Regions from separate parts of the Solibacillus sp. FSL W7-1464 genome, predicted to be linked through region 2. Evidence: riboswitches for the same ligand, from Rfam matches in the RefSeq annotation. Region 2 holds a riboswitch; each other region holds the start of a gene.

Region 1 (10,844 bases), 730 kb from region 2:
ATTATGTGGTACCTTTATATTCCCGCTGTAAAATGGCATACATATAATGATCAACCCATTTGCCGTTTATATACAACAGCTCCCGTAATAGCCCTTCCCTTGTAAAGCCCGCTTTTTCCAATACACGGATGGAAGCAGAATTTTGTGGTGCGACATACGCTTCTATTCGGTGAATATTTAATGTGATAAAAGCGAATTCCATTACTAGACGTACCGCTTCGGTCACAATTCCTCTACCTGTAAAATTCTCATCCATCGAATAGCCGATAAAACCGCTTGAGTAAGGTAATCGTTTAATTGAATAAAGTGATATATGCCCGATTAACTGACCTGTTGCATTGTAAAAAATACCGAAAGAAAATTCACGGTTTGACTGCAGCAGATGTATGCTTTCCAAAATTTTATTATACTGAACTTGTTCTGTATAAAATTCATCGCGATGTAATGGCTCAAATTCGGACCAATACATTTTATTGTCCTTTAATAATTTTGCCAACCCTTTCGCATCGGACGGGGTAAATGTACGAAGCGAACATTGTTGCCCAATAAGTCGAACCATTGGACCCTCCTTCTTGTGAAATAGCTTGAATAAGCTTTTCATTGAACCACCTACATTTCATTTCAAAGCTTGCCTACTTTTTTTTCAACTTTTTCTTTTTTGATTTTACAGGCTTTGGTATTATTTCTATAAATCCCGATTTATTTTTATCTGCTGTTGTTTTATTGCCGCTTTCGAAAATGTTCGTAAGCTTTAGTCCACGCTTTGTAACTTCCTTTTCTATATGGGCAACTGTTTCTTTTAGCACTTGAACACGTGCATAGTTTTTGTCGTTCCCTGGGATTAAGTGCCAAGGGGCATTTTCCGAATCATTGCTTTCGAACATTTCATCCGCTGCCTCACAATATAAATCGAATTTATCACGGTTCCGCCAATCTTCAGCCGTCAATTTCCATGATTTATACGGATCGGCTGCTCTTTCATTAAAACGTTGAAGCTGTTCATCCGCATCGATATGAATCCAAAATTTAATCATTATATAATCTTCTTCTGTCAATTGCTTCTCAAAACTATTAATTTCTTCATAAGCCCGTCTCCATTCCGCTTCTTCAGCGAAACCTTCTATGCGCTCCACAAGCACCCGCCCATACCAGGAACGGTCGAAAATGGCGATTTGGCCATGCTGCGGCAACTTTCTCCAGAAACGTTGCATATAATGATACCGCATTTCATGGGGCTGCGGGGCTGAGATTGGCCATACCATTAACCCGCGCGGATCGATACGTTCTGTTAAGCGTTTGATTGCTCCTCCTTTGCCTGCTGCATCCATTCCCTCAAAAGCAATAATAAGACCGATTTTATTGTTAAATAAAAATTGCTGGGCATTAAGCATCTCGTATTGTAAAGCTTTCAATTGCTTCTTATAGATTTCCTTCTCCAGTTTTTGCGATAAATCCACATCTTTTAGCTTTTTCAAATAGTACTGCCTCCCCTACTCCATTTATTTATGTATATTTTACTTGAAAGTGTATGGAATTGGTAATTGTTGCAGTCATTTATTTGAATCATTTGATTATTTTATGTTGGCGTCACGTTTTGTTAGAACAAAAAAACGCGGGTGCACTTTTGTAGGCTCCCGCGTTTATAAATTAGTCTTCCAATGTTGTTAAAATGATCGGTTTATCTTTCGTTACGATAATCGAGTGTTCGATTTGGGCAACTAATGATTTGTCCGGTGTGATGAATGTCCAGCCGTCACCTGATTCTACGATATGCTCAGCCTTCGCCGAAATGAACGGTTCAACCGCCAACACCATACCTTCTTTCATGATTGTTGTATCCCAAGCATCGTAATAGTTCAATACATGGTTTGGCTCTTCGTGTAATGATTTGCCTAAGCCGTGTCCTGTTAAGTTCATAATTACCGTCAATCCGTGATCACGTGCTTCACGCTCTACCGCTTTACCGATCTGATTTAATTTCGAACCTGCTTTAACCTTTGTCATTGCACGGTCAAACGCCGATTTTGCTACAGTGCAAAGTTTTTCTTTATCTTCATAACCTTCACCAACGACAAAAGAAATACCTGTATCTGCAAAATATCCGTTTAAAGAGCCCGAAACATCAATGTTTACGATATCGCCCTCTTGAATAACCTTGTTCCCTGGAATACCATGTGCAACTTCATGATTTACTGAAATGCATGTATATCCCGGAAAGTCGTATTCGCCTTTAGGACCAGAAACCGCGCCTGCTTCCGCAAACATACGGCCTGCAATTTCATCTAATTCTTTCGTTGTCACGCCAGGTACTGTCGCAGCTTTCATCGCCTCGCGAATTTCAGCACAAATGCGTCCAATTTTTTTAAACGCCTGTATTTCTTCTTGTGTAGTAACAATCATGTGTAACTTCCTTCCTCTTAAACAATGTCTACCCTTAACTATAGCATACTTAAAATCGGTTGTAATTGTTCAAGGATTTAAAATTTTACCGGTTTATTACTATTTCGGTACAACTTTCTACCACGAAAAAAGAGAAAACTTGCAGCAGGAATAGTATCCGTTGCTGCAAGCCTTGAGTTTCGTATTCGTTATGTTGTTTTTACTTTTTGCAGTAAACGGGGTGCAGAAGTGAATAAAATAACTGCGATAATTGCCGTAAGTATTGTAGCAGGTACCATATAAGTACTGTTGTAAATAATTGAATAGGCCCATACATTATCATCGCCTGCATATTCTTTAAAGAACACGACACCTGCAAGCAAGTGCGATACAAATCTTAAAGCTCCGCCTATAAGTGCCCCAATGACGATATAAAGTGCCATTTTCACTTTATTGAGTGATTGTGTAGCCTGTAATAACGGCTTTCTTACAATTGCCGCTAATCCTACTACTGTAAAGGCAAGACCATAATCCAAAATTGCCTGTAGCCAGTGCACGATGTAAGCTCCGAACATCATTTGCATAACACCGATCAGCAAACCCGTTGCAAGTCCTGCCGTTAATCCCCAACGAATGGCCATTAACATAATCGGCACCATAACAAAGCTGATTGACCCGCCTTGTGCCCACATTTTAAACGATACTTGGTCCAATACCAGTCCGATGGCAGCAAATATCGCTATCTCCACCATCATCAATAATTTCTTTCTGTCCACAACAATTCCCCTTTCTTTTATCCGATGTAACAAAAGTGAAGAGGGATAGAATGGAACTTTTACTTCTTCCATGTATTCAGAAAAAGCAAAAAACGATAATCAGGACAAAAGCCTGACTATCGTTTGAACAGTCGGATTCTATCCACATCCCTACGCAAGTGCTAACTTACAGGTTCAAAGAGTCAGTGCAATCCCGTGCACAATCTCAGCCGACTTTCTCGGCACCCCTTGTGGTACATCTAAATTTTTATTGTTTGAACATGCTCATTGTAACGAATATTTTTACAACTTTCAACAGCTATTATTTTGAAACGTACTAGAATTACATATAATAGATAAGAAGGAGTGATAAATAATGGAATCGAAAGGTTTAAGTGCACTGAGCTATTTGAGCTTTTATTTTGCACCATTTATTTTACCGTTAATTATATTTATTGTTACGAAAGATGATGCCGTTAAAGGCCATTCTAAAAAAGCTTTCATTTCCCAACTCATTCCGATACTATTAGGGATTTTGTACATGATTTACTTTTTCACTTCTGTTCTTTCATGGGATAATACTATGACACTGAGCATTCAGGATTTTTTCATTAGTTCGCATTTTATCGGATTTATTCTTTTAGTTGTTATTACCTTCATCCTGGCGATTTGGAATCTAGTTCAAGCAATTAAAGTTTTACGGTAATGTTTATGAAGGCTCCCATTATGGGTATATTTTTTATACGAACTGTATTCGTTAAGGAGTGTATATTATGAAATTAAATAAACTCATTAAAACAGCAATTAAATATGGGCCAATCGTGTACCCCATCATTAAAAAAATGATGGATAAAAAATCTACACCCCAACCAGCAACTACACGACGAACTCCAAAACGTTAATGCAAAAAAACACATTTCCCATTTTTAACTGTGAACTGCACCTCCAATTGTTAGATGTGTCTAGCAATTGGGGTCGCTTCACTGGAGGGAAATGTGTTTTTTCTTATTTAAGAATAATCTCTGTTTTACTGTAGCCTTCTTTTAGCTTTTGGACTTGTAAAATAGCGGGCATTGCTGCTTTTAATTCGGCCACATGGGAGATGACACCGATTAAACGGCCTGTTTGCTGTAGATCGATCAATATATCGATTGCCCTTCTTAATGCCTCTTCATCCAATGTACCAAATCCTTCATCGATGAACATCGTATCGATATGCACACTTCCTTGAACACTTTGAATAACATCGGCCATTCCTAATGCCAATGAAAGTGAGGCATTGAATTTTTCACCGCCGGACAGTGTTTTTACATCCCGTGTTTGCCCTGTATGGCTGTCAAATACATCGATACTGAGTCCGCTTTGTGCATTTCCTTCTTTCCTTCCTGTAGATTTCAAGAAGTATTGGCCATTTGATAAGACACGCAAACGTTCATTTGCCGCATGTGTCACTTTTTCCAAATAGCCGATTTGTACAAAACGCTCAAATGAAATTTTCGCATCATTTTGACCGCGGATTAAATTGTAGACATGTTCGACTTGCATCAGTTTCGCTTTATAGCTTTCAATTTGCTGTGCGGATTGGTCAAGTTTATCGCGCGTCTCCTCACATTGCTCCACATAGGACTGAATCAATGTCATTTTCGAGTACTGTGCCTCAATCTGCTCATTCAGCTCATGTATTTGTTGCTCACATGCCGTTAAATCGGCACGTTCTTTTCCTACGAGCAAAGGTTCTTCCTCAGTAATTTGTACAGATAATGTATGAACGTTTTGCTTGTACGCTTCAACTGTATCTTGTATTTGCTGCTGTACATTTAATGGCAGCAGCGCAGTCCTATATGTTTCCAAATCGAAACCTTCCTGCTGCAATGCTGACTCAAATGCTTTTTGTGATAATAGAGTTTCCTGCTGTTTTTCTATTACAAGGTTTTGCGCATGCAGATGGTTCACTTCACAAGATTTTTCATCTAATTGAATCTTTTGCATCGTTTCAAGTGCACTTTGAATCGCAGCTTTTAAATGGCGATGTTTTTGCTGCTGACTTGACAATTCTTGTGTTACTTCATCCAAGGTAGAGAACCGAGGCAATAATGACTGTTCACTTTGCTCAAGCTTCCCTTTTTCCTGCGCATATTGTTTATCGATCTCGATTACATATTGCTGCCCTTTTTCAATACGCCCTTGCAGCACTTCTTTACTTTCCAGAAGCTGTGCCAGCGTTTTCTTTTCAGCGATAAGCTGTGCCTGCTGCTGTTTCTGCTTTGTCAATTTTTCTGTCAGTATGGCTAATTGCTGTCCATACTCACGTAGTTGCGAAAGTTCTGCGCCGAGTAATTGAAGCGCACTATTTTTTTGTTCCCATGTTGCCTTTTCTACATCTAATTTCGAAGTGACCTGATAAAAGCTTTTCATCGCCCGGTCGCCTTCTTGACGCAGCAGTGCCAATGCATTTTCATCAACGACAACCGCTTCATTGTTATGAATGGCCGGGTGGTCTGTGCTTCCACATACAGGACATGCTTTCCCGTGCTGTAACGATGCTGCCAGGAAGGCTGCCTGGTTGCTGCGTATTTGCTGCTCCATATTTTGCAGCTTCTGTTGTGCTTCATCGGCAATTTGTTTCTTATCAGCAAGCTGTTTCACTAAAGTTTCGACATTCATTTGTATTGCTGCCACTTCTTTTGCCATTTCAATTTTCCGTGTTAATGCCGCATGTGCCTCATACGTTTCATGGTATGTCACTGTTGCATCTTCCAGCTCATTTATAATGGCTTGCTGCTCTTGGTATTTTTCTTTTAAAGAGATTGCTTCGCTTTGCAGCTTATCAAATAATTGTTTGGCATTTTTCTGATTTTCTGCAAGCTTGGACACATTTTCCCGCTGCGTATTAATCGATTGATAGATCGGAACAAGCTGTTCTAGCTGCGAAATCGATTTTGTATATTCATCCAACAATGGTTCTTGCTGTTTTTGCTCCTGATAATGATTTGCCGCCTGCTGAAGTTGTGCCTGTGCACGTTCATAGTCAGTCTTTGCTTTTTGCAAGGAGACTTCCGCTTGGTCAAGCTGCCGCTTTATCTTCACATATTCACGTTCTAAAGGTTCTATTTGATTAGCCTTTTTGGCAAGTACAAGTTTCTGCTGTTCTGCCTGGATTTTATCCTTTTGCTGCAGTAATTCTTCGAGCCGCGCTTTCCTGATTAAAAACTTTTCAATCCGCTCATTCAACAGCCTTTGTTCATTTAATGTTTTAACTAATGATTTTAAATTCTTTTTGGAGGCATCATATTCCCCTTTTAATGCAGTACATTGATTTTCGTAATGTTGCTGTTCTGTCAGCAAGGCACTCTTTACTTGATACAGATTAATGACATCATTGTTCAGGGCAGTAAACAGTTCGGATTCTCTTAGCGGGAGTCGGGAACGAATTTCATGAATCGTATTGTCCTGCTGCATCTTGGCTTGTTCATAACGTTTTTCGGCAATAGTCTTTTTCTCTTTCAGCAGTTCCACCATTTTCGTAAAGCGTTCCGTTTTGAAAATCTTCCGGAAAATCTCTTCTTTATGCTTTGATTCCGACGTGAGGAGCTTTTGAAATTCCCCTTGCGGCAGCATGACGATTTGATTAAATTGGGACTGTGTCAAGCCGATCAGTTCTTCCACTTTCGACTGAATGAGCTTCACTTGAAACTTTTCTACAGCGGGTACAATGATTCCATCGGTAATCTCAAAAAACTCGCGCTTTGCACTTGCACCATCATGACCAAACTTCCGCCAAATACGGTAAAGACGACCGCGCACTTCAAATTCAAGCTCGACTTCTGTATCGACCGTTTCATCCGCAAAATCACTGCGCAGAAACAGTGACTTTTCCCGATCCTCTCCACTTCCGGAATCATAAAGGGCAAACGTAATCGCATCGAAAATAGTCGTTTTCCCTGCGCCGGTTGCACCGGAAACGACAAAAATTCCATGCTCATGGAGTTTAGTAAAATCAATGACTTCCTTTTGATGATACGGTCCAAATGCTGTCATCGATAATTTGATTGGTTTCATCGTTACAGCACCTCCTGTTTTTCACGTTCATTTTCGATCAACTGCTCTAATACATCCGTATAAATCTCTTTAATTTCATCACTTACAGGCTTGCCCGTCATTTCCGTGTAAAATAGTTCAAACAGCTCCGAATCATCCATTTGAACACGGTTCATTGTTGTCGCATGCTGTTCAAGCTGTTCATATACAACTGTTCGTTCAATATGCAAAGCATTTGGATAAACAGTACGGACAAGTTCGGCAGCACCCTTTACATAATGTTCATCCTGTAATTTAACAAATACATAATCATCGTTTACTTTATGCTGCAATATATCCTCTAAAACCCCCGTCACAATACGCATATCCCGTATTGGTGTGAGCATCCTTTTTTCAATTGCTACTGATCCATCTTCTTTTAAATCAACAATCAAAAATCCCTTTTTATGAGTCACTTCAGACTCCGAATACTTAAGCGGTGATCCGGAATATTGAATTTTCTCGTTTGCCACAAAGTGCGCCTGATGTAAATGCCCTAAAGCGGTATAACAGAACGGTTCAAACAACGCTGAACTGATACACTCTGTCCCGCCAATCGTCAACTTGCGTTCAGAGTCACTCGTATTCGGTTCCGGCATCCCGTCTTTAGTAATGAAGGCATGACCGATGATAATATTGCGCTTCGTATCATCCATTGTCTGCTTAATCTGTTCAACGATTTTCGCCATCGCCGCCTCATGCGATGTAATGGATTGGTCGTCAAATAGTGCCCGTACAATTGATGGCTCTGCAAAAGGAACTAAATAAAAGTGAACTTCCCCATATTCATCATGCATGATGACCGGATCGATCTGTTGTTCTAGATGTCCAACGATATGTAAACCACTCGCCTTCATAAATTCACTGCCAAAATTTAAACGTGTAGCGCTATCATGATTTCCAGCGATTGCTAAAATCGGTGTTTTTTCATCGACTAAAATTTCTTTCAATGTTTTATTTAATAGTTGGATCGCATCTGTCGGTGGTACGGACCGATCATACAAATCTCCGGCTATAATGATGACATCCGGCTTTTCTTTTCTGATTTCTTCGATAAACTGTTCAAGCACAAATTGCTGGTCTTTCGTCATCGATACACCTTGTACTATTTTTCCTAAATGCCAATCTGCTGTGTGGAAAATTTTCATGAATACCGCCTCCTATCTTATAATTATAAGTGTACATGAGGGCAAATAAAAAAACCACATCGCACGAATATTCGTTCGTACGATGCGGTCGATGCTTACTGCTTTACAGCCATTTTGCCGGCTGAAATTTCTTCCATGTAGTGGCATGCCGCCTCATGCGTATTCTTCATAATAGAAGAGGTACGTAAAACAGGTTCTTCCGTTCGGCACTTATCTGTCGCAAATGGACAGCGTGTATGGAATCGGCAGCCTTGTGGTGGATCGATTGGTGACGGTACATCACCTTTTAAAACAATACGATTTTTTACAGCATCCGGATCTGGCACGGGAATCGCAGATAATAATGCTTTCGTATAAGGATGCTGCGGGTTTTCGAACAGGCTTGTTTTATCGGCAATCTCCACAATTTTCCCTAAATACATTACGATAATACGATCCGAAATATGACGTACTACCCCTAGGTCATGCGAGATGAATAAATAAGTTAAACCGTATTCATTTTGCAGCTCTTCCAGTAAATTCAGCACTTGTGCCTGAATCGATACGTCCAGCGCAGATACTGCCTCATCACAAATGATCAGTTTTGGATCAACCGATAACGCGCGGGCAATGCCGATACGCTGACGTTGACCACCTGAGAATTCATGCGGGTAGCGGTCTGCCTGATATGGTCGTAACCCAACCGTCTCGAGCAGTTGTTCAATACGGGCACGTCGCTGATTTGGCGGCAGTACATTTTGAATATGCATCGCTTCGTTCAGCACACTTGCAACTGTCTGACGAGGATTGATCGACGCATACGGATCCTGGAAAATGATTTGCAGATCTTTCCGGAATTTACGCATTTCGCCTTTCCGAATTTTCGTAATATCGGTCCCCTGAAATACTACGGATCCATCTGTCGGCTCTTCCAGGCGTAAAATCGCCCGGCCTGTCGTAGATTTACCACAGCCTGATTCTCCCACAATGCTGACAGTCTCTCCTTCATAAATCGTAAAGGAAATATCATCTACCGCTTTTACGTGGTTGACTGTACGGCCTAAAAAACCTCCCTTAATCGGGAAATACTGTTTTAATCCCTCAACCTTTAACAGTTCTTTTTTCGCCATATAGCGTCACCTCCGATTCTCCATCCCATTCATCCGAATACATCCAACAGCGGATTTGCTCTGAACTATTGCCATCTGTATTCAGTAAATCCGGCTGCTTTTTATGGCAAAGCTCGATCGCAACCGGGCAACGTGGAGCAAAGCGGCATCCTACCGGCATTTCATGCGGGCTTGGCACCATTCCTTTAATCGGAATCAGTTTTTCCTGTTCCACATCATGACGTGGCAATGAATTAAGTAATCCTAACGTATATGGATGTTTCGGATTTTTGAATAATGAACGGACATCTGAGTATTCAACCACTTGTCCTGCATACATTACTGCCACATAATCACATGTTTCCGCTACTACACCTAAATCATGGGTAATCATAATAACAGACATGCCTAAACGGTTTTGCAGATCTTTTATCAGTTCCAAGATTTGCGCTTGTATCGTTACGTCCAGCGCTGTTGTAGGCTCATCCGCAATTAAAATTTCCGGGTCACATGCCAGTGCCATTGCAATCATTACACGTTGACGCATCCCTCCTGATAGTTCGTGAGGGTATTGCTTAACACGCTTTTCGGGAGAGGGAATACCTACAAGCTTCAGCATCTCTACCGATTGCTGCATCGCTGCTTTTTTGTCCATTTTTTTATGGATTCGGATTGTTTCACTAATCTGTTGGCCTACTGTATAAACGGGGTTTAACGATGTCATAGGCTCTTGGAAAATCATAGAGATCTGGTTCCCCCGAATATCACGCATCGCTTTTTCAGAAAGCTTCAGCAAGTCCTTCCCTTTAAAAAGAACTTCGCCACCTTTCGTTTTACCGTTTGATGCAAGTAAGCGCAGTATTGAAAGTGATGTGATACTTTTCCCGGAACCTGACTCCCCTACAATTCCGATTGTTTTACCTTTTGGAACAGTAAAGCTTACACCATCAACAGCACGTACTTCTCCAGCATCCGTGCCGAAAGAAGTTTGTAAATTATTTACGACTAAAATGTTTTCCATTTCATTCATTTGCCACACCTCTTTTCATGTTTAGTTCAAGTCAATTCGTTTATTTAGGAACTTGTAAGAAATATCAACAAGCAGGTTTACAATTACGAATAATAGTGAAATTACAAGTACAGTACCTTGGACAATCGGGAAATCCCGTTGCCTGATTGCATCAATTGTCAATCGCCCCATACCGTTAATAGCGAAAATTGTCTCAGTTAATACTGCACCGCCCAGGAAACCACCGAACTCCAGACCAATAACTGTTACAACAGGTATTAGTGCATTTTTCAGTGCGTGGCGGTAAATAACGATACGCTCTGACACACCTTTTGCACGAGCAGTACGGATATAGTCCTGACCGATTACTTCAAGCATTGATGAACGG
Region 2 (10,844 bases):
CTTGCAAATTGTATAATAGGCTTAAAGCACTCCATTTCCGCCAATTTACTTTCTTCATCTCCCGATTTTCGCTTCCAAAATATCACCATTATCGTCACCCTTACATTATGTATAGTATTTGTATAACGTTATTCACTATTTTTTATAAATATTACTGCTTTTCAATCTTTTTAATATACAAACATTGTACATCCTATATAAGCAAATGTATATATTATTAATTTTTTTTATAGTATATTTGTACTTAATAGTATAAAGTAAAATCAAAACTTATATGCGAGGGGAAACTCATGTCCTGTAAAAACTGTATCGTATCTGAATTACAGTTTGATATTTTATTAGAAGGCGAAAAAAATATAGCTATGATGGATATGATTGTCGATCACTTTAACCGCCGGAATTTAACGATTATTAAAAAGAATCAGCTCGTAAAAATAAAAGAATCGGGTGTAAAGGAGTTTATTGACTTTAGCAGAGATTACATGGAACCCGAACAGATTTATTTTAGAATTGATGATATGGCTTGGAAGTCTATTGCTGAAATTGAAAACGTTTTGGAAATGCAATGGATTGATGATGTCATACATAGAAATGCGATTGTCAGCTATTCACAGCCTATCGTAAATAACAAAAAAGAAATATATGCTTATGAAGTGCTGTCACGCTTTAGCCGTGAAGATGGATCGCTTATATATCCAAATGAAATTTTCACTGCAGCTAAAACCCGGGGGCGCTTGTATGCATTGGACCGTTTATGTCGTATGGCTGCTGTAAAATATGCTGCCGTGCTTCAGAAAAAAACATTTATCAATTTCATTCCTACATCGATTTATTCCCCGGAATATTGTCTGCAGTCAACGGTGAAGCTTGCTAAACTGCTGCAAATTGACCCGAATCAATTTGTCTTTGAAGTCGTCGAATCAGAGCAGGTCGATGATATTGAGCATTTAAAATCGATTTTGAACTACTATAACGGAAAGGGCTTTCAATATGCTTTGGATGATGTAGGAGAAGGGTATAACACACTGGAAATGCTCGCCGACATGAAGCCGCATTATATGAAGCTTGATATGAAGTATGTACAAGGTGTAAAAAATGATCTTGAAAAACAACATACAGCTAAACAGTTTTTAAAGAAAGCCGTTGAAATTGGCGCAACACCTCTTGCTGAAGGGATTGAAACCGAAGAAGATTTTGAATGGCTAAAACAAATTGGCTATGAACTTTTCCAGGGATATTTATTTGGAAAACCAAGCGTCGAGCCACAGCGTTCCATTGGATAAGAAAAAGCTATGTGCAAAGTGTTCCCACTACTGCACATAGCCTTTTTTATCTTAGATTTACTCTAAAGATCATATTCGTAATTTACTTTTTTGGATCCAAATCCTCAATTGAATCGATATCCATATATGCTGGTACGACTAAACCATTTTGTGTGCCTTTTAAGTTCTCTCCTAAATCCACTATATCTTCCTTATGCTTTTTGTAAAATGCATCATGTGTGGTTGGAAGTGCTGCAGAAAGTGAGGCATCTCCCTCACCGCTAGCAATAGCCTGGAACATAATGGCTGGATCAACCGGAATCACATTAACTTTATACCCTAATTCATCAATCACTTGTTTCATGACACTGCTTGATGCTAATTCCGAATCCCAAGTAGTAGTAATTAACTTTAATTCTTCCCCGTTTCCTTTTGCAATACCTTCAGTCCATTTATTCACTTTATCTTCATTCTTTTGAATCCATTCCGCAGCAGCCGAATCAAAATCACTATTTGAAGCTTCCAGCATTACTTGTTCTACATCTTCCGGTTCCCAATTAAATCGGTCAAGAACAGTATACAAATCAGGTAAATCTTCCTCTAACCCTTTTCTTACAAGTGTATTCGTATACTCTTCCCCACCTAAAGCTCCTTTTGGATCCTCCAATATCTTTAAATCGTAAGCTGAGAATTTCCAATGAGGCTTCCAACCTGTAACAATAATCGGTTCCTCATTACGAATTGCTTGATCTAAACTACCTATCATACCGGCTGTCGAACTCTCTTGTAATGTCCAGCCCTCCAGATTTTCATATTGTTCTAATGCGTCATATGTAAGACCTGTTAATCCAGCACCAGGTTCAATACCAACTATTGTATAGCCCACTTCTTCACCAAGACTGACTTCATTTCCATTTGAACTATCACTGCTGCCTGTATCATCTCCGCATGCTGCTAATAACAATGCTGCAGACATCCCCATAGTTAAACCTAAAGTTTTAAATCGTTTCAAAATATTTCATCCCCTAAAATCTGAATTTATCTACTCCCAAAAAGCGACAACCCCATTTTAACTACAAGTTGTTACTTTTGTCAAACTGGAGGTCCAAATAAATAATATAAGCCCCGTATAGTCTCTACGGGGCTTATATTATTTATTCTTTTGGCTTTAAATCTTCAATCGAATCAATCTCCACATATGCCGGTACAACAAAACCATTTTGTGTGCCTTCCAGATTTTCACCTAAATCCACAATATCGTCTTTATGTTTGTCATAAAAGGCTTTATGAGTTGTCGGTAACCATGGTGCAACTGTTACGTCTCCTTCACCTGTTGCGATTGACTGGAACATAATGGCCGGGTCAACCGGAGTGACTTCAGGTTCGTACCCTAATTGTTCCAGCACAGTTTTTATTACACTGCTTGATGCAAATTCCGAATCCCATGGTGTAGAAATGATTTTTACTTTCTCGCCATTTCCCTGTGCTATATCTTTTGTCCATTCACTTACTTTGTCTTGGTTATTTTCGACCCAATCGGCTGCTGCGACATCAAAGTCTCCATCTTCTTGTGCATCATACATCACTTTTTCCATATCTTCCGGTTCCCAATAAAAGCGGTCAAGTACTGTATATACATCAGGAAGGTCCTGTTCCAACCCTTTTCTGGCAAGTGTTTGAATGTTTTCCGCGCCGCCTAGAATACCTTTAGGATCTTCAAGTATTTTTAAATCATAAGCAGAGAATTTCCAGTGTGGTGTCCAGCCTGTCACTATAACCGGTTCTTCATTCCGGATTGCCTTATCCAGTGTACTCAGCATTCCGGCAGTTGAACTTTCCTGTAATGTCCAGCCTTCCAGATTTTCATATTGTTCCAATACATCATGGGATAGGCCCGTCAGACCGGCTCCGGGTTCAGTGGCAACAACGGTATAATTCACCTGTTCACCAATACTGGAAGACGATGCGCCTGTTGAATTTTCTTTATTTTCCGTATCATCTCCGCAAGCTGCGAGTAGAAGTGCTGAAGACACCCCTAGAGTAATACCTACTGTTTTTATTTTGCTCATCTTCTCATCCCCTAAATTGAAATTTATATACAAAAAAAGTAACAACTCAATACTAACAACAGGTTGTTACTATGTCAAACGGATTCATCTTAGAAATAGTTACTATAAAGTCCGTCGTTCTTACTCGTGACTGGAATTCCAAAAATACAAAAAAACCTGTAGACAGAAAAAATGAATTCTTCGTCTACAGGCATTTTTTAATTATTTTGTTTTTAAACCATACTTTCCAAAACCGTCTGTACCGTCTCCAATATACTTAATTGCACTATTTTCATCTAAAACATCAACTGCATTTTTAGAAGATTCAAATACAACGTTAACACTATCCGGAATCGGAGCGAATTTCCAGTTACCATCTGCTGTCGGATCGATTGTTTTTTCGGCTAAAATATAATCGATAATTGCCTGGCGGTTTTCATCCGGATAAATTTCAACCGCTGTCGCATTACGAACACCCGGGAATGTACCGCTTGCACGATAGTTATTCGTTGCTACGATAAATTCCTGTGCCGCATCAATTGGCTTGCCGTTATATTGCAGATTGACAATACGTGATGCTTGTTCGTTTACTAAATTTCCGTCCTCATCGTATTTTGCCGGTTTAGTTACATCAATTTCATACGTCACACCGTCAATCACATCATAATTATATGAACGGTATTCGGCATTGATTAATTGCTGTTCATCTGACTTTGCTGCATCAATCTGATTGAATTGGCCTGCAGACATTTCCAGCCATTCTTTCACATCCGCACCTGTTACTTTCAACATAGCAAGTGTATTATCATATAAATATAAATCTGCTACATTTTTAATCGCTAGCTCGCCTTTAGGTACAAACGTATAGTATTCCGGATCACTTCTTGTTCCTGCTTTGAATGGTGCACCCGCTGATAGGACAGGAAGGTTTTCATACGCTGTACCTTTCAGCTTTTCTTTCACATAGATTGATTGGGCATCCGTTACAATTTGAATGGAAGGATCATCCTGTACTTGCGAGAAATAACTGTGAATGTTAGCTGTCGTTGTCCCTACTGCCTGACGTACGTACTTAATTGTTCCTTCATGCGCTTCTTTCACGCTTTCTACAACCTCAGTGCTGACAGTGTCATTATCTTTTGCGATTTCACGCACCGCGCCGTTACCTGTTGTAACATCCCAAGCGTTGCCTTTTTTCTCTAGCTCTAGATCAATGACCCCTAAATGACTACCGAATTTGCCGGCCATAACAATCGGCTTACCGTTCATTGTTCCTTTTTCAATGTCCACATTTTTTATAGAGCTATCCACTTCACCCGGGAAGACACCATGGGCATGCCCTGTAATGATGGCGTCCACATCTTCAATTGTAGATAATAAATATGATACATCCTCTTCGCCTTTTTCATGTGTAGCATCTCCCATACCTGAGTGTGAAAGCACTACGACAACATCCGCCCCTGCTTCTTTCATTTGCGGAACGACTGTTTTAACAGCGTCCACCGAATCATCGACTGTTACTTTTCCTTCTAAATTCGCTTTATCCCATTTCAAAATTTGAGGTGGGACAATACCTGTCACCCCAATATTAATTTTCGTTTTTTCACCGTTCGAATCGACTACATCTTTTTCAATCATGATATATGGCTTATACATTAGTTCCTTTGTCGCTGCATTGCGCACATTGGCGTTAACATACGGGAATGGGGCATCATCCGTTACTTCATCGATAAATTCCAAGCCGTAGTTAAACTCGTGGTTACCGTATGTCGCCGCATCATAATCAAGTGCAATCATCGCAGCAATCGATGGATGAATTTCACCGTCTTTTAATTTTGTTACGGACTGAATATATGAGCCAAGTGGTGTTCCTTGTATGGCATCTCCATTGTCAAACAGCACTGTATTTGGATTTTCCTCACGCGCCTTTTCGATAAGTAGCGCAGTTTTTGCCAAACCTAAACTATTCGTTGGCGTATCTTTGTAGTAATCATAGTTTACAATATTTGTATGAATGTCCGTTGTGCCTAAAATACGTAATGAAACCGTCGTGTTTGCTTTTACCGGACTGTATTCTTCCAAAAAGCGCTGAAGAATTTTTTGCATCTGCGCTTCTGTAACAAAATCATTCGGGCGGATCGTACCGTCTTCAAAACCTGTCAGTAACCCTGTTGCTACTGCTTTGGCCATTTCCTGGCGATTGCCTTGTCCAATTTTATTTGCGTCTTTAAACTGATCCAATACCTTTTCAGAATATGTTTTCTCATCCTGTAATCCTCTTGCCGCAATAAGGAAAGCATGTGTGCGTGTCAGTTTTTCGTTCGGTGCAAATTCGGTTGGAGTTTTACCTTTAATTAACTTTAATTCCACCGCTTTTTCAATATAAGGTTTAAGTGAATCAGGTACATCCTGGAATTTTACAGACTGTCCTGTACCTATCTCTACTCCCAAGGCATCAATTACACCTTTCACAAACTCTCCACGTGTCATATTTTCATTCGTAGTTGCTGGTGCCGCTGAAACTGCTGACATGCCACTCGCTAAAAGTGTTAGCGTTAAGGCTGAAGCAGATAGTTTTTTCAACATTCCTTTCACTCCCATATTCTGTAATGTACATCAGAACTATCATACTAAATTACCAGAATAGTGGAAAAGAGTATTTTGGTACAGGCTTTTTCTATTAAAATAGGACTTTTTTTACAAACTTCAATTTAAAGCATATTTACAGTTTCATTTATAGTATTACTATGACTGATTGCCGAAATAACGGCTACTCCATTTACTCCGGTTTGCCTGACAATGAAACTGTTTTCAGTGGAGATTCCGCCAATTGCTACAATCGGGAATTTTGGATACTGAGATTTCGCTTCCTCCAACAGCTTCAGCCCTACCGGTGCCCTCGCATCATCTTTTGTTGAAGTTTCATAGATTGGACCAATCCCCGCATAATCTGCCCCATTGGCAATGGCCAATTCCAGTTGCTCCATTGTATGAACCGATACCCCGACGATTTTACCTTTCGCAAAAGATCTAAACTTTTCTACCTCGGTATCTTCCTGACCTACATGAATCCCATCTGCATTTAATGTTAATGCAAGTTCGACATCATCATTGATAATGAATGGTACTTTATATATTTGGCACAGCTTTTGGCATTGACGGGCAAATTGAATATACTCATCGCCTTTTAAAGAATTTTTTCCTTTTTCCCTCAGCTGGAACATCGTAATTCCAGACTGTAGCGCTTCTTCCAAAACAATCAGCGGGTCGCGTATACAATTGATTGTTCCCATTACAAAATATTTATTTAAATCAAAAAACATGGACATTGCACAACCCTCGCTGTTCATGATAGGCGAAATGATTTGTCGGACCAAACCCGTGACCGATATTGAGCGGATGACGAATTGCCAGCTGCACATATTTTTTTGCTTCTATAATGGCTGCCTCTATCGATCTTCCTTTTGCCATTTCCGCCGTGATTGCTGCCGAAAATGTACATCCTGTTCCATGGGTATGCTTCGTATCCACTCGCTCGGTTTTCATTTTAAATGGTTGCTCCCCGCGAATGAAAACAGTATCTGTCGCATGCTTACTGTTTAAGTGGCCACCCTTTATGACGACACATTCCATCCCTAGACTTAATAATTCCTGCGCCGCTAATTTGATATCTTCTTCCGTTTGAATTGTATACCCAGTCAGGATTTCCGCTTCCGGAATGTTCGGTGTACAAACAGTTGCAAGCGGCAGTAACTTTTTCTTAAGGGCCGTTGTTGCCTCCTGTTCCAGTAAACTGGCCCCTCCTTTTGCAATCATGACCGGATCAACGATTAGCGGAATTTCTGTGTCTTTTAGTAACGCGACAATAGCTTCGATAATTTCCGCACTAAACAGCATCCCTGTTTTAATTGCCTTTATCTCAAAATCCTGAAGTACCGCTTTTAGCTGAGCTTGCACGAAATCGGCCGTTGTCGGATAAATCCCATGCACCCCTTCGGTATTTTGTGCAGTCAGTGCGGTAATGACCGATGTGCCAAATACACGTAGTTCCTGAAACGTTTTCAAGTCTGCTTGGATGCCTGCACCGCCACCGCTATCCGAGCCTGCAATTGTACATGTAATCATCGTCGTCCCTCCGCTAAATTTTCTAGTTCATTCAAGAAATTTGTGTGGAAAGTTCCTATAGCTGCAACAGAATTGGCACTTGCCTGTTTATATTCGTTCAGCAGCGTTAGTAAGTCACCAAACGGTTCTTTACTGTTTGCAAGCACTGCAGCACAAAATGCACTCAGCAAGCAGCCGCTCCCCGTCATCTTTGTCACTTTTTCATGACCACCCGTTACAAATTCGACTCTATCCCCATCCGTAATAACATCTTGTTCACCTGTAACGATCACAATAGATTGATAGTTGGTAGCCAATAGTTTGGCAGTCGCTGCAACATCTATATCCCCAATGCCGCTATCAACACCTTTGGAAGACCAATCCGCTCCCGCAAGAGCCGCCAGTTCTCCAATATTGCAGCGGATGACATCAATCTTTAAAAGGTCTAGCAATTGTTGTGCTGTTTCAGCTCGATACTTCGTTGCCCCTGCCCCAACCGGATCGAGAACAACCGGAGTATGATGCTTATTTGCACTCAGTCCAGCTTGCTTCATCGAATCTACTGTCCGTTCATTCAAAGTACCCATATTCAAAAGTAATGCGTTTGACTGTGCAGCCATTTCCCCCGCTTCTTCTATCGCATCCGCCATTACTGGTGAAGCACCCACCGCCAGCAATCCATTTGCTGTAAAATTTGCGACGACATAGTTTGTAATACAATGGACTAACGGCTGGTTTTTATGAATTGCTTGCAGGCTCATTGACATACACCCCTTGTTTCCAGCTTTGCTTCGTCCAAGGCATCTCCCAGAACATCCATTCGTAATAGCAGCTTTTCTTAAAATGTTCCTGTAATACCTTTAGCTTTGCCGGTTGTTCTTTCGCATATCGATCCAGCATCGATTTTTGTAATTCAATATTTTGTAGCATCTCATCGGACGCATATAGTGCAATCCACTGTTCATAAAGGGGGACATTCGGGCAGGCATCTTTTAACCTTTGCCCAATTTCCTGATACAGCCATGGGCAAGGTAAAATTGCCGCAAATGCTTCTGCTACATCTCCGTTATGTACTGCATTGTACATATGGCTTACATAGTTATAGGCTGCTGGAGCCGGTTCGAATTGTTCCAACTCCTCCGCTGTCACCCCTAATTCTTGAAACGTTGTACGGTGTAACTCCAGCTCTGCGTCATGAATAAATTTTGCTGTTTGCAGAAAATATTGAACATCGTCATCCGAAGTCGCTTTTGCAGCTGCCAGAGCCAGAACTTTCGTATAATGTTTTAAATAATACGCATCCTGCAGCATATAAAACTTAAAATTCTCCAGCGGTAAACTCCCATCTGCAATACCTTGTACAAATGGGTGATAGAAGCTGGCCTCCCAATAAAAATCCGTTTCTTTCCTTACCTTTTCACAAAATCCCATTGTTACTCCTCCTTTTTGTTGGCGGAAGCACAAAAAAGACGCCTCAATATAGAGAGACGTCCCCAAAAAGTGTACGTACCACTTTTCATTGCTCCCTACGTCCGTATTAACGGCCAGGTTCCAAGGGTCAGGTTTTAACCTTCTCAACACTGCTGTGTCCCCCCGCAAATCAAATGCTTGTCTATTTGCAAAAGAAAGACTCCACGTAAAGGATACGCGGAGCCAAAGTAAGTACATATGTATAGCGTGTACTTTGCTCCCTACGTCCGTATTAACGGCCAGGTTCTAAGGGTCAGGTTTTAACCTTCTCAACACTGCTGTGTCCCCCCGCAAATGCATTTAATTACCCTGAGTGTAACAAACTACTTCAAACCGGGCAAGTGAATTCAAAAAATTATGAAATTACTCTCACACCTGCGGAAAGCTTCCCGGCATATAAATGAATTTTTAGCGCTCAGAAAAAAATGCTATTTTCCCTCAGAGAAAAATAGCATTTGTGTTTATTTCACACTCACTGACAACTATTGTAAATGGGCTACAGCCGATCTTTTGCCTGTCAATTCGTCATAAGCCTGTGCATATTCTTCAGCCAGTTTATCAACAAATTGCTGTGTAGAAGTAATCTCTTTAATTGCACCAATCCCTTGCCCGCTTCCCCAAATATCTTTCCAGGCTTTTACCGTATTATCATTGAAGTTCATTGCAGATGGATCACTTTCTTTTAGATTATTCGGATCCATCCCCGCATTAACGATAGAACCTTTCAAATAATTCCCGTGGATTCCTGTAAATAAATTGCTGTAAACAATATCTTCTGCTGAACTATCAACAATCATCTGTTTATATTCTTGGTGAGCAAAGGCTTCTTCAGTCGCGATAAACGGTGAGCCAATATAGCCGAAATCAGCTCCCATCGCCTGTGCTGCCAATACCGAATGGCCTCGTGCGATTGATCCTGATAAAGCTAACGGACCGTCAAACCATTCGCGGATTTCCTGTATAAGCGCAAATGGGCTCTGCTGACCAGCATGGCCTCCTGCACCGGCTGCTACTGCAATGATACCGTCCGCACCTTTTTGAATCGCTTTTTTTGCAAAATAATTGTTGATGACATCATGGAAAACGACGCCTCCATAGCTATGTGCTGCCTCAAAAACTTCTTCACGTGCCCCAAGTGAAGTAATAATAATTGGAACTTTATATTTTACACAAAGCTCCATATCCTGTTCCAGCCGCTCATTTGTTTTATGAACAATCTGGTTAATCGCAAATGGCGCTGCCGGCCGATCCGGATTTTTGGCATTATAACTTTCCAGCTCCTCTGTAATTTCTGCTAACCATTCATCCAACTGGCTTGCCGGTCTTGCGTTTAGCGCAGGCATCGACCCAACAATTCCTGCCTTGCATTGTGCAATGACCAATTTTGGATTGCTGATAATAAACAACGGTGCCCCAATTACTGGAATCCGTAAGTTTTGTAAAATTTCTGGAACATTCCCCATCTAAAATCCCCCTTGTTCAATCAATTACAACTAGTACTTCTTCAGCTTCCACAAAGTCGCCTTCCGCTACCGCTATACGATTCACTTTACCACTTTTTTCAGCAGAAATCGGTATTTCCATTTTCATCGACTCTAAAATCGCTATTTCCTCACCTGCTTCGACTTGCTGACCTTCTACTACAAGCAGCTTCCAAAGTGTTCCTGCCATCATTGCTTTTACTTCACTCATCCTATACTCCCCCTTAGCTTAAAATCGTGCCATGCTTTTTGGCAGGCAACAAATAGTCCTTATTTTCAAATGTTTCATAACGTGCAATCAATTCATCCCTTAACTCGCTTGGAACAATTAAATCATCTACCACTAAATCACTTGCAAGTTTTTGGATATCATAGCTGGCACGGTATTCATCTCGTAATTGTTGAACTAGCGCCGCCTTTTCAGCCGCGTCTTCAATGGCAGCAATTTTATTGAAGTACACTGCGTTAATGGCTGCTTC
Region 3 (10,844 bases), 420 kb from region 2:
TATTTTTATTAGTACCATCCATAGCGATTGGGGCAACTGCCGCAATTATCGCGACGGATACAATTAAAGAACAGTATTATAATACAATCGACAAAAACTTGGGATTACTCAATACATCGATTAACAGTCTGATGGAAAATAAAATCGATAATGTTGACTTTTTATCGAAAGAAATCAGTAGCAGTGATGACGATGAATATATAGCAAAAATCATGGATCAATATGTTGAACTGAACGAAGACGCGGAATCCGTGTTTCTTGGCAAGGATGACGGATCGGTGACGATTGCGCCGTATATGGCAATGGATAAAGATTTCGATGTAACAGAACGTGACTGGTACAAGGACGCCATTGCCAATAAAGGACAGGCCGTTATTTCGCATCCATACATTTCTACGAGCAGTAATAATGTAGTTGTAACGATTTCAAAAAGTATCGCCGGCGGGGTAGTCGGAATTAACTTGAAATTAAGTCACATTGCCGAAATAACAGGCCAGATTAATGTTGGGGAAGAGGGCTATGCAGTACTGCTTGATAGAAAGGGCGAATACATCGTCCACCCTGAAGAGGAAACAGGCACGCCACTTGGAGAGTCGTTCTACGATGTGTTTTACAGTAACGAAGCGAGCTCGATTGAGTACGATTATTTCGGTGACAAAAAAGTAGTCCGTTTTATCACAAACGAATTGACGGGCTGGAAACTTGGCGGAAATATGTATCTTCATGAAATTGATGAGGCGGCAGCACCGATAATTAAAGCAACCATTATCGTTATTTTAATTATGGTTGTAGTTGGTGTACTGCTAATCTTTATTCTGATCCGTTCAATTATTAGACCGATCAAAGATTTAAAAGAAAAAGCACTAATGATCAGTGATGGCGATCTGACGCAAACGATCGACGTGAAAACGACGGATGAAATTGGAGAGCTGGGACAGGCCTTTGGAGAAATGCAGGAAAGCCTCAAATCCCTCATTCATAAAATTGAGCAAAATGCGGAACTTGTCGCGGCTTCAGCAGAACAGTTGTCGGCGAACTCCGAAGAGACGACTGCTGTGACACAGGAAGTTTCGGCTTCGATTCAGCAAGTATCGCTAAGCGCGGAAAAGCAAAAGGACAGTGTCGATACAAGTGTCCATGCATTCGAGGAAATAACGGAGGGCGCTGTACAAATCGCGAATTACTCGGCGCAAGTTTCAGCACTTACAAACGAAACGACGAAACAGGCATATGATGGCGGTCAGTCTGTTGAAAATATTGTGAATCAGATGAAATCGATCCATCAGTCGGTCATCGCGTCCCATCAAACGATCCAGTCATTAAATGATCGTTCAAAACAGGTGAATTCGATTTTAAATATTATTACAGGAATCGCTGAACAGACAAACTTGCTTTCATTAAATGCCTCGATTGAAGCGGCACGAGCAGGGGAACACGGGAAAGGTTTTGCGGTTGTCGCCAATGAAGTGAAGCAACTGGCAAATCAGTCCCATCAGTCGACAAAGGATATTTATGAAATCATTTCAGCTATTCAGAATGACACGGAAAATACGGTCTCGATTATGGACCGCATTTCCCACCAGGTAGAAAATGGTGTGGAAGTTTCCAACGAAGCATTGGCGAAGTTCTCTACCATTATCGAAAGTATGGAGCAAGTAACACCGCAAATAGAGGAAGTATCGGCAACAGCACAGCAAGTGTCTGCCTCGATTCTCGAAACATCTTCCAGCGTACGTGAAATGGCATTATTTGCGCAAGACAATGCTGCGATTTCAGAAGAAGTAGCCGCATCTTCGGAACAACAGCTCATCGCGATTGAAGAAATTTCTACATCGGCACAAGCTTTAACAGAACTGGCACAGGAATTACAGCTCGTTATCGCGAAATTTAAATATTAAACGAAAGGCATCTTCGAATATGGAGATGCCTTTTTATAGGTAGAAAAGTTCGCGGAAAAGGTTAAAATAGGCTAAATTGAAGTGGTGTAAATTTGATTTCGGAAGGGGAAGGCTACAATGAAAAGCGCAAAACCATTTTTAATATTTCAAGGCGGAGTTGCAGAAGAGGCAATGAACTTCTACACATCCATAATCGAGGATGCGGAAATTACGAGCATTGTCCGCTATGGGGCAAATGAAGGCGGAGACGAAGGGAAAGTCATGCAAGCGACTTTTTCGATTAAAGGTCAGGAATTTATGTGCATCGACAGTAATTTAAAACATGAATTTGACTTTACCCCGTCGTTCTCTATTTTTATTACATGTGATACCGAAGAGGAAACCGACTATCTATATGAAAAACTGCTCGAAGGCGGACATCCGCTAATGCCGATCGGGGATTACGGTTTCAGTAAGAAGTTCGGCTGGCTAAATGACCGCTACGGCGTGTCGTGGCAGATTAATTTAGCTTGAAAATTGTGCCGGGTGTCATGCATTAATACCCGGCGCTTCATTTTCTAATAAAGGGCTGAGTTGTTCTAATATAGTTTAAAATCTTCTAATAAACGTGGGATTTTCTAATATAAGTGTCGGTTGTTCTAATAAGTAGGTGATTTGTTCTAATATCATCCGCAGATCTTCAAATATCCCGCCCGGAAGTTCTAATAAACGCTCAAGTCTTCTAATAAAATCAATAAGCTGGTGAAAATAGTTCTCCATAAATAAGTTGTTCTAATAAAATCCACGAAAGATCCAATATCCCGCCCCGAAGTTCTAATATCTGCTCCAACTCTTCTAATAAAACCGCTAGACCAGTGAAGAAAATCTTCCAGCAATAGATTGTTCTAATAAAGCACGCAGAAGTTCTAATATCCCGCCCCGAAGTTCTAATATCCACCCGAAACCTTCAAATAAAAACCCAACCCCGTCGACTCACCCCACATTCTGATAAAGCATCCCGCCAAACGCCCGGTTTCTCACCATCACCTTCAGCAAACCATAACCTAAAAGCGCACCCGCAAACGAACTCATCATAAATGCTGGTACAAAGCCGAACAGCGCTGCTTCCTGACCTAAAAATAAAATTGCAATCGGATAAGTAGCAACCGCACCGAGCAACCCTGTTCCAATCACTTCACCAACAGCTGCAAACGCCAGTTTCTTCGTTTTCGCAAACAAAAGTGCGGCTAGCAGTGCGCCGATCATACTTCCCGGATAAGCAAATAGACTGCCTGTCCCCATTAAGTTTCTCAATGTGGACGTAAGAAATGCCTGGAATACCGCATACCATGGACCGAGCAGTACCGCTGATACGACATTGGCAAAATGCTGAATCGGAAAAATTTTTGCAAAACCTAATGGGATGTATACCATACTGCTGAGAATCGTTGTGATCGCTGCGATAATCGCGGAGTAAGTAAGCTTTCTCGTTTTATTCATTTTTACCATCCTTTACAATAATTTTTGCAACAAAAAAACCACTTTCAATTAAGAAAGTGGTATCGTAGCCTAAACAAAAAATAAAAATAGGGGATCGATACTACTTTCCTACGCTAGTATTACCTAGATCAGGTGCAAAGGGTACTTCTCAGCCATTAGGCGCCCCTAGTAGTTTTACGAGCAGAATATCTGCTTCCAATATTGGGTTAATTTCACAATAATCATAACATGACCGCATCATTATGCAAGCGCTTTTTGAAATTTGATCCTTCGACCGAGATCAATCACTGCCCATACCCGCCGCCATAATTGCCGGGCTGGGCATGCTGCCAAGGGTTTGGCGGACCGATGAAAGTATTCGGTCTGACAGGGGCAACTGCCTGCTGCCACAGATTTTCATTCATGCCATAAGTATGGGCCATAATATTTGCCGGTGTCAGCTTAAGCAGATCAGAACCTAGAATCACTTCTGGTGTCGGAGCATTAAAAATGGCAAGCAGATGCGTATTGTTTTGCGTAGCGACTTCGTAATGCCACCACCCTTGAGGAACGTTCGCCACTTGACCGGGACTAATCGGGAAATGCATCAGCTGTTTCGTAAACGGATTCAATATGGAAACAATCGCCCTTCCTGTAATGCAGTAAACAAGTTCCGCCGCATTTTGATGGTAGTGCGGCTCAATGACATTATTGGCGCTCAAATAAATATCAAGCAGCGATATATTATCCAGCGTATTCAACTGGTTCACGCCAAGCAGGTTGATAAAATTATGCTGGTCTTTAACGAACAACGCATTTTTATTAAGATCGAATGTAAACTGCGGTTGCGCCGTTGTATAATCATGATTCGAATTCAATCGTTCACCTCTTTTTTTATTGTTGCTAAAGTATGCAAAAATTTACCGTTTCGTGCCTATCTACCAATAAGAGGATAAGGAAATAATCCAAGTGAAAATTAAAAGACACAATGTAGGACTACACATAAAAATTTCTCCAAAGTGGGCAGCCATGACTCGTTCATAACTTAGCCCAGCTTTAAGGAATCCGAAGAAATCCCCATGATGGATAATATAAATAAACGTACTCATTACCATGAGGGCGGACATAACAGATGCACTGATTGGCAAAGTAACAACGTAGTACGGATTGCCGCCAACATCCATATGGAGCGGAATATTCCACTGCTTACTGAAAATAAAGCTGCCAATGACGAGTATAAAAAGAATAAGCGAAATATTAAACGGGTGTTTCCGGTAATCGATCAGATCCAGCATTTTCTTTGTTTTTCCTTTATACTGCCAATCCGCATCATCTTCTACCCGTTCACCTTGCAGCACGAAAATTATTCCGGCTATCATACTACCAACAATTAAATACCACTTAAATAACGTATAAAGCAGCAGCCAGCTATAAAACGGTGCAATGACAAGAGGAAGAACGGCGAGGCCAATCAACCATTTATTAACCGGATAATTCGCCATAAGCCATCTGTTTAATGCGTCTCGTTTATCATTTGTACTCGCAGTTTCACGGTACGTAGTGAAACGGCTCATGACAAATGCGCCTGCTACAAATACTAACCCGATTGTAAAAATAACATAAGAAGTTTTCGGATAAACCGTGACATTATCATAATTTAAGATAATCCAGTTTCCGCTAATGGCGATGATCAATATCCCGGTAAACATCATATATAAAGAGAAGTTCCTCATCCATCCACCTCCAATTTATATATTCTACGACGACAGGCTGGAAATAGTTTCAACACAATGCATTCTGAGAACTTCTAATAATGTCCTGCATTGTTCTAATAAACAAAAAAATGTTCTAATAAAAGTGCGAACTTCTAATAAATCAGTGAGTTGTTCTAATAAACAGCCGCCATCTTCAAATAAAGCACTCCGATGTTCTAATACCCTGCGAACATTTTCTAATAACCATTTCAACTATTCTAATAAAAGCACAAAAAGCGACCACACACATTCTTACTGTGCAGTCGCTTTTTTCAAAATAAGCTGCAGTATTTCATTGGCACAAATCGCATCCGCATCGGCTGTATGATGGTTAAGCAGCGGAATGTTATACGTTTCGGCAATGACATTCAAGTTATTCTTCGGGCTGTCCAAATATTTGCGTGCAAGCAGTACCGTACACGCAGCCGGATTCGTTGGTCGAATACCGTTCCGGAAAAACTCTAGTGCGAGAAAGCTATACCAGTCAAACCCGATATGGTGACTCACAATGGGCATATCACCTAAAAAATCTTTAAAGGCATGAATGACAGGGGAGATGGTTTGCTCATCTTTTACCCGTTCATTCGTAATCCCATGGATATGCGAATTTTTGATCGGTTTTTCCGGATTCACAAAGCGGTGAAAAAGGTCCACCGTTTCTCCGTTGTTTATTTTCAGCGCGGCAATCTCCACAATTTTATCACCCCTTGCAGCAGAGCCCCCCGTCGTTTCAATATCGACGACGACATATTCGGGTGCATGCTCCAACAGTTCCACCATTTCCGCAACCTTTAAGCGCGGACTGTACGTTGTAATAAATCTTCTCAAATACTGCGCGGCCAGCTTCGTATTGTAGTAATGGCCATACCTTGTCCGGGCAATATAGCCGTGCTGTTCCAAATCATCAATTGCCTCTGCCGGATAGCTTGCGGCCAATGCTTCATGTTTGGCAAAGCCCACAATCGAGCACGTAATCATGATGCGGATATGCAGCCGTTCGATGTCCATAAACTTCACCTCTTTATTGGAACGTTTGTTCTGTAATTGAACCATATATAAAGGAAATAATAAATAAAAAAGCTGACCACTACCCGAAAATCCAGCAATGGTCAGCCTGTCACTTATTCAGAAAACGGATTCGGTACTGGCTGAAGACGCTCACGCACTTTCTTCGCAACGACCGTTTTTCCTTTTGAAGGAACGGTATTTGGTATCGAAGATCTTGCTTCGAGATCCTCCCAGAAATCCGCGTTCTTAATGCCTAACACTAATGGGTTGAACGTTGGGTTAAGGCCCAAGCGTTTTTGCGTATCGTAATCTTTCAGTGCGGTTAAAGCAGTTTTCGAAAGCAGTACGATTGTAATAACGTTTACCCAACCGAGCAGGCCTACGCCTAAATCGGTAATCGCCCAAATGAGTGTAGCCGAATTCACTGCACCGAAAATAACCATACCTAGAAGGCCGATGCGGGCAGTATGCGTAATGATTTTGCCTGCTTTGCCGATATTCAGCATTTCTTTAATGAAGGCTATATTCGTATCCATTTTGTAGAAGTACGTAATTAACGTAGTAAAACAGAACAGGAATAAAGATATTGTCATAAAGTACTGGCCGAATGTCGGAGAGATCAGTGTACTCATCGCAGACTGTGTATAAATTTCAGGATTTGCACCCGGAATATTCGATACGATGGCCTCGCCGGCATTTGGCGTAACATTATACATACCTGTAATTAAAATCATAAATGCTGTCGCTGTACAAATTAAAAACGTATCAATATAAATTGAGAATGCCTGTACTAACCCTTGTTTGGCAGGGTGCGAAACACTCGTTGCACCGGATTCAAATGTTTCCGTACCCAACCCGGCAGCACTTGAGAACACCCCACGCTGAACACCCATTGCAATGGCGGTTCCTACTAAACCTGCAAACGTAGCATTCAAGTTAAGCGCACTTGTCACGATTAATGAAAACATCGCCGGAATTTCGGATATGTTAACGACTAATAATGCGATACAAATTGTCACGTAAGCTAAAGCCATAAACGGAACTAAATATTCCGAAACAGTAGCGATTCGCTTTACACCACCGTAAATGATCACGGCCATTAATGCAGCAAGCAGTAAACCTGTTACAAGTGGGGGAACATTGAATGATTCCTGAACCGTTAAAGCAATCGTGTTCGCCTGTACTGTCGGCCATAAAATCCCGATAACGATAATTAAAATCGTCGCTGAAATGATGGAAAACCATTTCAAATTCAATCCTTTGTAAATATAAAACGGTGTTCCGCCGCGGTATTCACCTTCGATTTTACTTTTGAAAATTTGAGAAAGGGTAATTTCAATAAATGAAGTGGCTGCACCTAAAAATCCCATAACCCACATCCAGAAAACCGCACCGGGACCACCGAGGCTGATGGCCGCTGCAACACCGACAATATTACCTGTGCCGATACGACTGCCTAAGGACATCGCCAATGCCTGGAAAGAAGAAATCCCTGCACTGTCATTATTTTTTTCAAACAGCAATGTGATCATATCTTTAAAGCGCCGCACTTGAACAAATCGAGTTCTCAACGTAAAAATAAGACCTACCGCCAAAAATAGAAATACTAACGCATTACTCCAAACATACTTATTCAAAAAATTAACGATTTCCAACATTCATGTACCACGTCCTTTTTAATATTAAAAAATGTAAAACAGCACTGCGAATTTTTATGTAGAGCTTTTTTTCTGTCATCAGAAAAAAAGCGTTATTACTGTAGTTAACACAAACAAGCGGTTGTTAAACAAAATATTTCCGGTTGGTAGTATTTTTATTGCACTTAATGTAGTTAAAAAGCTCTCATAACAGGGGTTTTGCTACCAAAATGAAAAGTACAGGGAAGAGTCGACTCACTTTATCCTACTCTGCTCCAGAGTCGCCTGAAGTTTTTCCGAAGAATAAACAGGGAACGGATTACCAACAATGTTACTCATATAAAAGGAGATGGATGAAATGACAAACTCGGTACCGAAGGAAGAAGGACTTGACCACAGCCTGAGCCTTTTGAGGGAAGGTTATCTTTATATTTTAAATAGGCGCCAAAGCTTCCAGTCAGACGTATTCGAAACGCGGCTGCTAGGAAAAAAAGCGATCTGTATGGGCGGGAAAGAAGCGGCGGCTGTTTTTTACGACAACAGCAAATTTAAAAGAGAGGGTGTCGCACCAAACCGAGTGGCTGAAACCTTGTTTGGTAAAAAGGGTGTGCAAACATTGGATGGCGATGCCCATAAACACCGTAAACAAATGTTCATGTCGCTCATGTCCCGCGAGCGACTACAAAAACTGAATGAAATCCATGCGAAACAGTGGGAACACGCATTGGACAAGTGGCAGCGGATGGAAGAAATCGAACTATACGAAGAAACATTGGACATCATGTGCCGTACTGCCTGTGAGTGGGCAGGTGTGCCGGTGGAAGAAGAGGAGATCAAGAAACTGGCGGACGATTTACGGGCAATGTTCGAGTCGGCAACTGCTGTCGGACCATCGCATTGGGCGGGAAGACATGCGCGGAACCGGGTGGAAAAGTGGGTAGGCGAATTAATCGACCAAGTACGCGATGGTAAATTAAATCCCGAAGAAGGAACGGCATTGCACGCATTTTCGTGGCATCGGGATCTGGAGGGGAATCTCCTGGACACCAAAGTCGCCGCAGTGGAAGTCATCAATATTTTACGACCGATCGTCGCGATTTCCGTTTATATCAACTTTTCAGCACTTGCCGTCCATCATTACGCGGAAGAGCGTGAGAAGCTGAAATCCGGTGACGGAAAACTGGCACAAATGTTTGTTCAGGAAGTGCGCCGTTTTTATCCGTTCTTCCCATTTGCCGCTGCCGAAGTAAAAGAAGCGTTTACGTGGAAAGATTACACGTTCGAAGAAGGAACATTGACGCTGTTAGACCTGTATGGTACAAATCATGACCCGGCGATTTGGGAGAACCCCGACGTATTTCAGCCAAGCCGTTTTGAAAATTGGGATGACAGTCCGTTCAGCTTTATTCCGCAAGGTGGCGGCGACCACTATTTGGGCCACCGCTGTGCAGGGGAATGGGTAACAATCGAAGTAATGAAAGTGAGCCTGGATTTTTTAGTGAACCGAATGACTTATGATGTGCCGGAGCAGGATTTAAGCTACAGCAAAGTGAGCATTCCAAGTCTTCCTAACAGTAAAATAATCATGAAAAATGTTCAGCCACTATAAAATAACTCCGACAGAGCTTGCAGCCAATCGAAACATTGGATGCAAGTTTTTTCATTTCCCTATTATACATAAATTTGAACTGTAACCTTTTTGTAACTCTTTCCGTAGGAGTTGGCTATATAATAAACTTATTCCAGAAAACGATTAAAGCCAGCGTTAGTTAGGGGTGCGTATGAGAAAAGGCATTGGATGGGTAACGATTTTATTGATTGCATTGCTCGCGGGATGCGATCTTGTAAAATCTCCAAATGAATTAATTACTTCACCACAGCAGCAAGACGAGCAAAAAAGAAATCTAGAACAACAGCTAAAAGTATTGTTACCACCTTCCAGTGAACTTGTCACACCTGTGCAAAACGATAAAAATCAGTCCATTTTTATCGAGGATCTGGATGGTGACGGACAGCAGGAAGCCATTGTCTTATACAGAAATCCACAACAGAAATCGCAAATCCATATCGCTGTTTTACAAGAAGAAAACGCAAAGTGGCACGAAGCGGCGCATATCGAACCAAATGGGCAGGCAATCGATTACTTTGGGCTACATGACTTGGATAAAGACGGGGTCATGGAAGTAGTAGTGGGTTTAGGCGAAAGTGAGTTTGAAACGAAAAAACAGATGATGATTTATGTATGGCAGGACAGGAGCTTGAAAAAGACGGTCGAACGCAGTTATGAAGGGCTTGATATTTCAGATTATAATACTGATGAAAAATTGGAACTTCTTCTTGTGGACGGCGAAAGAAGAGCATTCTATACCGCTGAATTATTTCACTATGAATTGGGGGATTTAGTGTCCCTATCTGCAGTTTCTTTAAACAGCTATGCTTTTCATAAGAGGATGAAGAGCGGAAAACTAAATGACGGGAATCACGCATTATTTGTCGATAGTGCAATTGGTGTGAACGCTATGCTAACCGAAATTATTGCTTATGACGGTACAACACTGATAAAGGTAGGTGCTGAACAGGGTGACCTCGCGTATAAATCGCTTCCTTTATACAGCGCGGATAGGAATGAAGACGGCATAATGGAAGTCGGTGAAACGTATTTGCCCGAAGGATGGGTAGAGGAAGACTCAACTGAAACTCCGTACATCGTGCGCTATGTCACCTATTCCATCAACGGCACTTCTAAACAAGTGACAGAACGGGCCACCAACTTTGAACATACTTTTTATATAGATATTCCGGAAAAATGGCACGGTAAAGTGACCATTAAGAAGATAGAAAACGGCATTCAACTTGTATCACTTGCCAACAATAATCTGCTGTTTGATGTAATATGGGCGAATAAAGAAACACCGAATTCTGCGCATACAATATTAAAAGAAACGAAAGATACGATATATTATACGACGATAGAAGAACACCCGGATTTTCCTGTTGAAGCATTTCATTTGGAACAATTCGAGTTGTAAGCGGGGGCAAATATGACAAACATCCTAGTTGTTGAAGATGAATTATCCATTCGAAGTTTT

What was found. A riboswitch is a leader RNA that binds a small molecule or an ion and turns the genes downstream of it on or off. The one in region 2 is predicted to bind thiamine pyrophosphate.
Region 1: another riboswitch for thiamine pyrophosphate. It lies ahead of thiT (energy-coupled thiamine transporter ThiT); the one in region 2 lies ahead of tenA (thiaminase II).
Region 3: another riboswitch for thiamine pyrophosphate. It lies ahead of thiW (energy coupling factor transporter S component ThiW); the one in region 2 lies ahead of tenA (thiaminase II).

What each region holds. Positions count from the first base shown of each region.
Region 1 is NZ_JBBORC010000001.1:3,353,708-3,364,551, forward strand. Features, by position in the region: gene MKZ25_RS16800 (GNAT family N-acetyltransferase) at 2-559, opposite strand; gene MKZ25_RS16805 (polyphosphate kinase 2 family protein) at 633-1,475, opposite strand; gene map (type I methionyl aminopeptidase) at 1,648-2,400, opposite strand; gene thiT (energy-coupled thiamine transporter ThiT) at 2,589-3,155, opposite strand; TPP riboswitch at 3,286-3,394, opposite strand; gene MKZ25_RS16820 (DUF4870 domain-containing protein) at 3,511-3,840, shown strand; gene MKZ25_RS16825 (hypothetical protein) at 3,908-4,036, shown strand; gene MKZ25_RS16830 (SMC family ATPase) at 4,140-7,193, opposite strand; gene MKZ25_RS16835 (exonuclease SbcCD subunit D) at 7,196-8,359, opposite strand; gene MKZ25_RS16840 (ABC transporter ATP-binding protein) at 8,455-9,468, opposite strand; gene MKZ25_RS16845 (ABC transporter ATP-binding protein) at 9,440-10,477, opposite strand; gene MKZ25_RS16850 (ABC transporter permease) at 10,499-10,844, opposite strand, start outside.
Region 2 is NZ_JBBORC010000001.1:2,626,886-2,637,729, forward strand. Features, by position in the region: gene MKZ25_RS12995 (globin-coupled sensor protein) at 1-89, opposite strand, end outside; gene MKZ25_RS13000 (EAL domain-containing protein) at 291-1,283, shown strand; gene MKZ25_RS13005 (glycine betaine ABC transporter substrate-binding protein) at 1,366-2,274, opposite strand; gene MKZ25_RS13010 (glycine betaine ABC transporter substrate-binding protein) at 2,417-3,331, opposite strand; gene MKZ25_RS13015 (bifunctional 2',3'-cyclic-nucleotide 2'-phosphodiesterase/3'-nucleotidase) at 3,533-5,896, opposite strand; gene thiE (thiamine phosphate synthase) at 6,022-6,639, opposite strand; gene thiD (bifunctional hydroxymethylpyrimidine kinase/phosphomethylpyrimidine kinase) at 6,623-7,435, opposite strand; gene thiM (hydroxyethylthiazole kinase) at 7,432-8,175, opposite strand; gene tenA (thiaminase II) at 8,153-8,845, opposite strand; TPP riboswitch at 8,921-9,019, opposite strand; TPP riboswitch at 9,086-9,184, opposite strand; gene MKZ25_RS13040 (NAD(P)H-dependent flavin oxidoreductase) at 9,367-10,347, opposite strand; gene MKZ25_RS13045 (acetyl-CoA carboxylase biotin carboxyl carrier protein subunit) at 10,364-10,576, opposite strand; gene MKZ25_RS13050 (acyl-CoA carboxylase subunit beta) at 10,590-10,844, opposite strand, start outside.
Region 3 is NZ_JBBORC010000001.1:3,051,203-3,062,046, reverse strand. Features, by position in the region: gene MKZ25_RS15215 (methyl-accepting chemotaxis protein) at 1-1,898, shown strand, start outside; gene MKZ25_RS15210 (VOC family protein) at 2,016-2,411, shown strand; gene thiW (energy coupling factor transporter S component ThiW) at 2,871-3,377, opposite strand; TPP riboswitch at 3,466-3,554, opposite strand; gene MKZ25_RS15200 (cupin domain-containing protein) at 3,662-4,234, opposite strand; gene MKZ25_RS15195 (nucleotidyltransferase) at 4,295-5,089, opposite strand; gene MKZ25_RS15190 (3'-5' exonuclease) at 5,363-6,118, opposite strand; gene MKZ25_RS15185 (alanine/glycine:cation symporter family protein) at 6,232-7,776, opposite strand; gene MKZ25_RS15180 (cytochrome P450) at 8,114-9,364, shown strand; gene MKZ25_RS15175 (FG-GAP repeat domain-containing protein) at 9,537-10,784, shown strand; gene MKZ25_RS15170 (response regulator transcription factor) at 10,797-10,844, shown strand, end outside.